2 regions of the Acidovorax sp. FW305-C-20-28 genome follow, and region 1 is predicted to be linked to the other one. Evidence: riboswitches for the same ligand, from Rfam matches in the RefSeq annotation. Region 1 holds a riboswitch; the other holds the start of a gene.
What was found. A riboswitch is a leader RNA that binds a small molecule or an ion and turns the genes downstream of it on or off. The one in region 1 is predicted to bind glycine.
Positions count from the first base shown of each region.

Region 2: linked by a shared signal. The riboswitch ahead of AC3WOH_RS07245 (D-amino acid dehydrogenase) and the one ahead of gcvT (glycine cleavage system aminomethyltransferase GcvT) in region 1 are both predicted to bind glycine.

Region 1 is NZ_JBYSYM010000034.1:64,580-67,974, forward strand. It holds gene AC3WOH_RS28810 (TRAP transporter small permease) at 1-453, shown strand, start outside; gene AC3WOH_RS28815 (TRAP transporter large permease) at 450-1,745, shown strand; glycine riboswitch at 1,784-1,874, shown strand; glycine riboswitch at 1,888-2,015, shown strand; gene gcvT (glycine cleavage system aminomethyltransferase GcvT) at 2,066-3,208, shown strand; gene gcvH (glycine cleavage system protein GcvH) at 3,281-3,395, shown strand, end outside.
Region 2 is NZ_JBYSYM010000004.1:165,048-168,442, forward strand. It holds gene sorU (SorU family sulfite dehydrogenase c-type cytochrome subunit) at 1-187, shown strand, start outside; gene AC3WOH_RS07245 (D-amino acid dehydrogenase) at 200-1,513, opposite strand; glycine riboswitch at 1,604-1,713, opposite strand; gene AC3WOH_RS07250 (YXWGXW repeat-containing protein) at 1,890-2,309, opposite strand; gene AC3WOH_RS07255 (YXWGXW repeat-containing protein) at 2,442-2,888, opposite strand; gene AC3WOH_RS07260 (DUF6463 family protein) at 3,036-3,395, opposite strand, start outside.

The DNA.
Region 1 (3,395 bases):
GCGGCCATGTCCATCATCATCTTCACCAACGTGGTGATGCGCTATGTGACCCACAACTCGCTCGAATGGGCCGAGGAGGTCTCGCGCCACATGATGATCTGGCTCACCTTCCTGGGCGCCGGCCCGGTGCTGCGCTACGGCGGCCATATTGCCGTGGAAAACCTGCAGGACGCCCTGCCGCGCACGGGCGCCATCGCCTTGCGTGCCGTGGTCGCGGCGCTGCTCTTTGCCTTCTTCGGCTTCATGGTCTGGTATGGCTGGCTGTACATGCAGCGCACCATGTTCCAGATGACAGCCGTGACGCAGATCCCGTTCGCCTACATCTACAGCGCCATGCTGATCGGCGGCGTGCTGCTGATCGTGCACTTTTTGTTCATCGTGCGCGGCTACGTGCTCGACCGCACGTTCGCAGCCGACGCGCACTTCGATGCGAATGCGAGTGCCTCCCTATGAGCGCGTCCATCATCCTCATCGTTTCGGCCTGCCTGTTCCTGGCCATGGGTGTGCCCGTGGCGTTTGCGCTGGGCCTGTCCACCGCGGCCACACTGATCCTGGCCGAGAGCTACCCGCTGATGGTGCTGCTCAAGGAGACCTTCACCGGCATCGACAGCTTTCCGCTGATGGCCGTGCCCTTCTTCATCCTGGCGGCCGAGCTCATGAGCGGCGGCTCGCTCACCGAGGTGCTGCTGCGCTTTGCCGGCCAGTTCGTGGGCCACAAGCGCGGCGGGCTGGGCTACACCAACGTGGTGTCGCTGACCTTCTTCTCGGGCATCTCGGGCTCGGCCCTGGCCGATGCGGCCGGTCCGGGCTCGATGCTGATCCGCATGATGGACAAGGCCGGCTACGACCGCTCCTACGCGGCGGCGCTCACGGCGTCCACCGCCATCGTCGGGCCCATCATCCCGCCGTCCATCATCATGATCATCTACGCGCTGCAGGACGAGACGGTCTCGGTCGGCGCGCTGTTCGTGGCTGGCGTGCTGCCGGGCATCCTGATCGCGGTGGCCATGTGCATCGTGAACTTCTACATCTCCAAGAAGCGCAACTACAAGGGCGACGGGAAGATGCCGCCCCTGGCCGAGATCCTGCAGACCACCTGGAAGGCGTTGCCCGCCATCTTGCTGCCCGTGGTGATCCTGGGCGGCATGCGCGCGGGCTGGTTCACGCCCACCGAAGCGTCGGTGGTGGCGGTGTTCTATGCGCTGGTGTGCGGCAAGTTCGTCTACCGCACGCTGCAATGGAAGGCACTGCCCGACATCCTGGCGCGCTCGGCCCTGCTGTCGGCCTCGGTGCTCATCATCATCGGGCTGTCGGCTGCATTCGCGTGGATCCTGACCATCGAAGGCATTCCGCAGCAGATGGCCGACTGGCTGGTGGGCATGAATCTCTCGCCCTGGATGTTCCTCATCATCGTGAACATCTTCCTGCTGCTGTTCGGCATCTTCATCGAGCCGCTGCCGGGCGTGATGGTGCTCGCCCCCATCCTGGCCCCCGTGGCCGTGAAGCTGGGGATCGATCCCATCCACTTCGCCATGATCGTGATCTACAACCTCACCCTGGGCATGATCACCCCACCCGTGGGCGGGCTGCTGTTCGTCACCTGCAATGTCTCGCGCGTGCCCATGACCCAGCTGGTACGCGAGCTCATGCCCTTCCTCTGGGCGCATGGCGTGGTGCTGGTGGTGCTGACCTTCATCCCGCAGCTGTCGACCTGGCTGCCCAAGGTGTGGGGCTTCATCAAGTAGGGGCGCTTGGCGCAGACGGCGCCCGCCAGCGGATATACTTGCGCCCGTCAGGAGAGAGCCCCCTTCGCGGGGGCCGCCGAAGGCGCAGGGACACCCCGAACGCTCAGGCAAAAGGACTGGCAACCGCCTGCAGGGATGCAGGCGTTCCCTTGCTGGAGAGAGGTGGCCGCATGCATGCAGCATGCAGGCCATCCACCGAAGGAGCAAGCCGCAGCCGCCAGCCAGGGTGGTGCGGTGAATCTCTCAGGTAAAGCGGACAGCAGGGCAAATCCCGCAACCCATGGGTGGGTTGCGGCCCCCATTTGCCCGGAGTCCGCCCCATGTCTGCCCCTGCCACCACTGCAGCCCCCCTGCTCACCACGCCGCTGAACGCCCTGCACCTGGAGCTGGGTGCACGCATGGTGCCGTTCGCCGGTTACTCCATGCCCGTGCAGTACCCCGCCGGCCTGATGGCCGAGCATGCGCACACCCGCACCGCCGCCGGCCTGTTCGACGTGTCGCACATGGGCCAGCTCCAGCTCGTCGGCCCCGATGCTGCCGCCGCCTTCGAGACCCTGGTGCCCGTGGACGTGATCGACCTGCCCGTGGGCAAGCAGCGCTATGGCCTGCTGCTGACCGACGAGGGCACCATCATCGACGACCTGATGTTCTTCAACCAGGGCAACGGCACGCTGTTTGTGATCGTCAACGGTGCCTGCAAGGTCGGCGACATCGCGCACATCAAAGCGCGCATCGGCCAGCGCTGCGAGGTGCGCCCCATGCCCGACCATGCCCTGCAGGCACTGCAAGGCCCCCAGGCCGTGACCGCGCTGGCCCGCCTGGCCCCGGGCATCGAGAAGCTGGTGTTCATGACCGGCGGCAGCTACACCATCGCCGGCTGCGACTGCTTCGTGACGCGCAGCGGCTACACGGGCGAAGACGGTTTCGAGATCTCGGTGCCCGCCGCCCAGGCCGAGACCCTGGCGCGTGCGCTGCTGGCCCAGCCCGAGGTGAAGCCCATCGGCCTGGGCGCACGCAACTCGCTGCGTCTGGAGGCCGGCCTGTGCCTGTACGGCAACGACATCGACACCACCACCACCCCACCCGAGGCGGCGCTGAACTGGGCCATCCAGAAGGTGCGCCGCACGGGTGGCGCGCGCGCGGGCGGCTTCCCCGGCGCCGACAAGGTGCTGGCGCAGATCGACAACCCCGCCAGCCTGCCGCGCAAGCGCGTAGGCCTGGTGGCGCTGGAGCGCGTGCCCGTGCGCGAGCACACCGAATTGCAGAGCGCCGACGGCCAGAAGATCGGTGAAGTCACCAGTGGCCTCTTGGGCCCCACGGTGAACGAGCCCGTGGCCATGGGCTACGTGACGCCGGCATTTGCTGCCATCGGCACCCGGGTGAACGCCATCGTGCGCGGCAAGGCCGTGCCCATGGAGGTGCGCGCCATGCCCTTCACTCCCGCCAACTATTTCCGCGGCTGATTTCACGCCGCGGCGGGCCCGGCCCGCTACATTGCTGATTCCTTCATTTTTCAAAGCCCAGGAGCTTTCCCCATGACCGTCAAATTCTCCAAAGACCACGAATGGATCAACGCCGCTGACACCGACGCAGCCGTGGTGGGCATCACCGTGCACGCCCAGGATGCCCTGGGCGATGTGGTGTTCGTGG
Region 2 (3,395 bases), on a different contig from region 1:
GCAGGCGGCGGGTGCCGAAGGCCAGGTCGGGCCCGTGCTCGACGAACTCAAGCCCAACGCCGAGCGTGTGCTGCGCGCGCTGAAGGCGGGCATCGGCGTGATGCCGTCCTATGCCGACAAGCTCAGCGACAAGGACATGCGGGCCTTGGCGAGCTTTGTCGCGCAGGCCTCGGGCGCCGCGCCCTGAGTCGGCGCGTACTCAGGCCTTCGATGCGACAGGCAGCAGGCCGGGCGCGCTGCGCTGCGGCATGCCGGTGAACGCGAAGTCCAGCTCGGGCGCCAGGCCGCTCACGATGCGTGCCACCGACTTGCCCGAGCCGCAGGCATGTGTCCAGCCCAAAGTGCCGTGGCCGGTGTTGAGGAACAGGTTGGTCAGCTTGGTCTTGCCGATCAGCGGCACGTTGCTCGGCGTGGCGGGGCGCAGGCCGGTCCAGAACTGCGCTTGGCTCGCGTCGCCCGCGCCCGGGAAGAGCTGCTCCACGCGGCGCACGATGGCATCGCAGCGCACCTGGTTGAGATCGCGCTGGTAGCCGTTGAGCTCGGCCGTGCCGGCGATGCGCAGGCGGTCGCCGCGCTCGCTGGTGTAGCGCGAGAACACGAGCTTGTATTCGTCGTCCGTGAGGCTCACCTGGTGGGCCATGGCCGCATCCTTGACCGGCATGGTCACCGAGTAGCCCTTGGCCGGATAGATCGGCAGGTGGATGCCCAGCGGCTGTGCCAGCAGCGGGCTGAACGAGCCCATGGCGAGCACGAAGGCATCACCGTGCACGCGCTCGAAGCGGCCGTCGGCATTGGTCACCTCCACATGGTCGATGCGCCCGCCCGCTTCGCGCAGGGCGGTGATGTGGTGGCCCATGCGGAACTGCACGCCCGCGGCCTCGCACAGGCGCGCCAGTTCGCGGGTGAAGGTGTTGGCGTCGCCCGACTCGTCTTCGGCCGTGAAGGTGGCACCGGCCAATTGCGGGCGGATATGGGCCAGCGCCGGTTCGATGCGCACGGCCTCGTCGGCGCTGACCACCTGGCGTTCGCAGCCCAGGGCCCGCATCTGCTCGGCGGGCGCCAGGGCACCATCGAACTCCTTCTGGCTGGTGTAGAAGTGCAGGATGCCCTGCGTGCGCTGGTCGTAGGCGATGCCGGTGGCCGCGCGCAACTGCTGCAGCGTGTCGCGGCTGTAGGTGCCCAGGCGCACGATCTGCTCGATGTTGTGGCGCGTGCGTGCCGGTGTGCAGTTGCGCAGGAAGGACAGGCCCCACAGCCACTGGCGCATGTCGGCGCGCAGGCGGAACAGCAGGGGCGCGTCTTCCTTGCCCAGCCACTGCAGCACCTTGAGCGGGGCGCTGGGGTTGGCCCAGGGTTCGGCATGGCTCACCGAGATCTGGCCGCCGTTGGCAAAGCTGGTTTCTGCACCAGGAGCCCCCTGGCGGTCGATGACGGTCACCTCGTGGCCGAGCTGTTGCAGGAAATAGGCCGAAGTCACGCCGAGCAGGCCGGCGCCAAGAACGATCACACGCATTTTGAAAGCCTTTAAAGGGCTGTGCCGGACGCACGTGTGTCGGCCAAGCGATGCGGGTGCATGCGCGCAGCGGGCACAGGTCTGCCGGCTGCCGCTCCCCCTGTCCTTGGTACCTGAGAGATTCACCGCGCACCCCTCATGGGCGGCGGCTTGCTCCTTCGGTGCGCTGCATGGTGCAGCGGCTCTCCAGACGGCTTTGATCAATGGTGCAGTACGGGACCTGAGCGTGCATGGGAGTTTGCGCCTTCGGTGAAGCGGGCAGTGCCGCTTGCTCTCCTGCGGTGTCCATTCTAGGTGCAGCAAAGACAAACGCCGCAGCTAATGTGCGGCGTTTGTTGCTGATGCAAGCCAGGCCGGGCCGTGGCCCGGTCATGCGTCAGTTGCGGCGCGGGTTGTTGGGGTTGTTGTCGTAGCGGTTGGGCACACCGTCGCCATCGCGGTCGCGGTCATGGCGGTTGGCCACGCCGTCACCATCGCGGTCCCAGCCGCCGCGGCGCATTTCCCAGCGGCCATCGCGCTCCTGCCAGGTGGGCTGGCGGTAAGCGTAGCCGGGGCGGGCCTTCACCCAGTGGCCGGCAACCCATACGTGGCGGCCGCCACGCCAGTCCCAGTGGCCTTCCTCCCAGACCATGCCGCGGCGGGGGGCCGGCATCGCTTCACGGCGGGGTGGGGGTGGGGCGGGGATCACCTGGCCGGACTGGATCACCACCGTCTGTGCGACGGCCACGGGCGCGAACGTGCCCAGTGCCAGCGTGCTGGCAATCAGGGCGGCGGCGGAAATGGTTTTGTAGGTCATGGGTGACTCCTTTTTTCAATGTTGTGGTTTCGCCTCTGTATGGTGGTGTGGCCGGGGCGCCGGGTCTGTAGGCGCCAGGCCTTGCCGCCTGTAGGCATGCGGGGCCGCCGGTGGGCGGCCACCGGACCACGGTCAGTTGCGGTAAGGGTTGTCGGGGCGGCGGTCATAGCGGTTGGGCACACCGTCGCCATCACGGTCCCAGCCGCCGGGGCGCATGTAGTGGCGGCCGCCGCGCTCTTCCCAGCGCGGCTCGCGGTAGTGGTAGCCGGGACGGGCTTGCACCCAGTGGCCGCCGATCCACACATGGCGGCCGCCGCGCCATTCCCAGTGGCCGGGCACCCAGGCCATGCCGCGGCGGTGGGGTGGAACGGCCTCGTAGCGGGGCGGCGGTGGTGCGTGGTGGTATTGCACCGGCACAACCTGCAGTGGGGCAAGTGCCGGGCGTTGCACCGGGGTGTAGTACGACGAAGGCGTGCCAGTCTCGATGACGATGGTGGCGCTGGGGGATGCCAGCGCCGGGGCAACGGCGCTCAGCGACAGCAAGGCCAGGGAAGCGGCGGCGAGGGCAATGCGGGCCATGAAGGTCTCCTTGGAAATGATTCCTTGCGGAACCGGAGCCTTGATCGTGGACTTTTTGCGTCAAGCCGGTGTAGTGGGCGTGCGAAGAGTTGTAAGCGGGTGTTGCTGCAAGCCAGCTTGCGCACCCGAAGCGTGATTTATGTCACATCAGCGGACCAGCAAGGCCAGGGCGGGTGGCAATACCAACCAGAAGCCCGACACCGGCATCAACACCAGGCCTGCCGCTACCAGGGCCAACAGGCACCAGCCCATGGGGCGCAGCGCGGCTGGGGGCTGGCTGCGTTCGAGCGCCGTCACCTCCCATGCCAGCAGGGCCAGCACGGCGCCGAACAGCAGGAACCAGATGGCGTTGCCCATGTGCGCATCGCCTGCCACCGCGTTGAACACGCCGCGCTGCCAGAGCGCACGCCATTGGGGTGCGAACAGGATGGCGGCCACAGCCGTGTGCAGCAGGGCCACGGCGAGTAGCCAGCGGCCTTTCCAGGGACGCGTTGCCAGCAGGGCCAG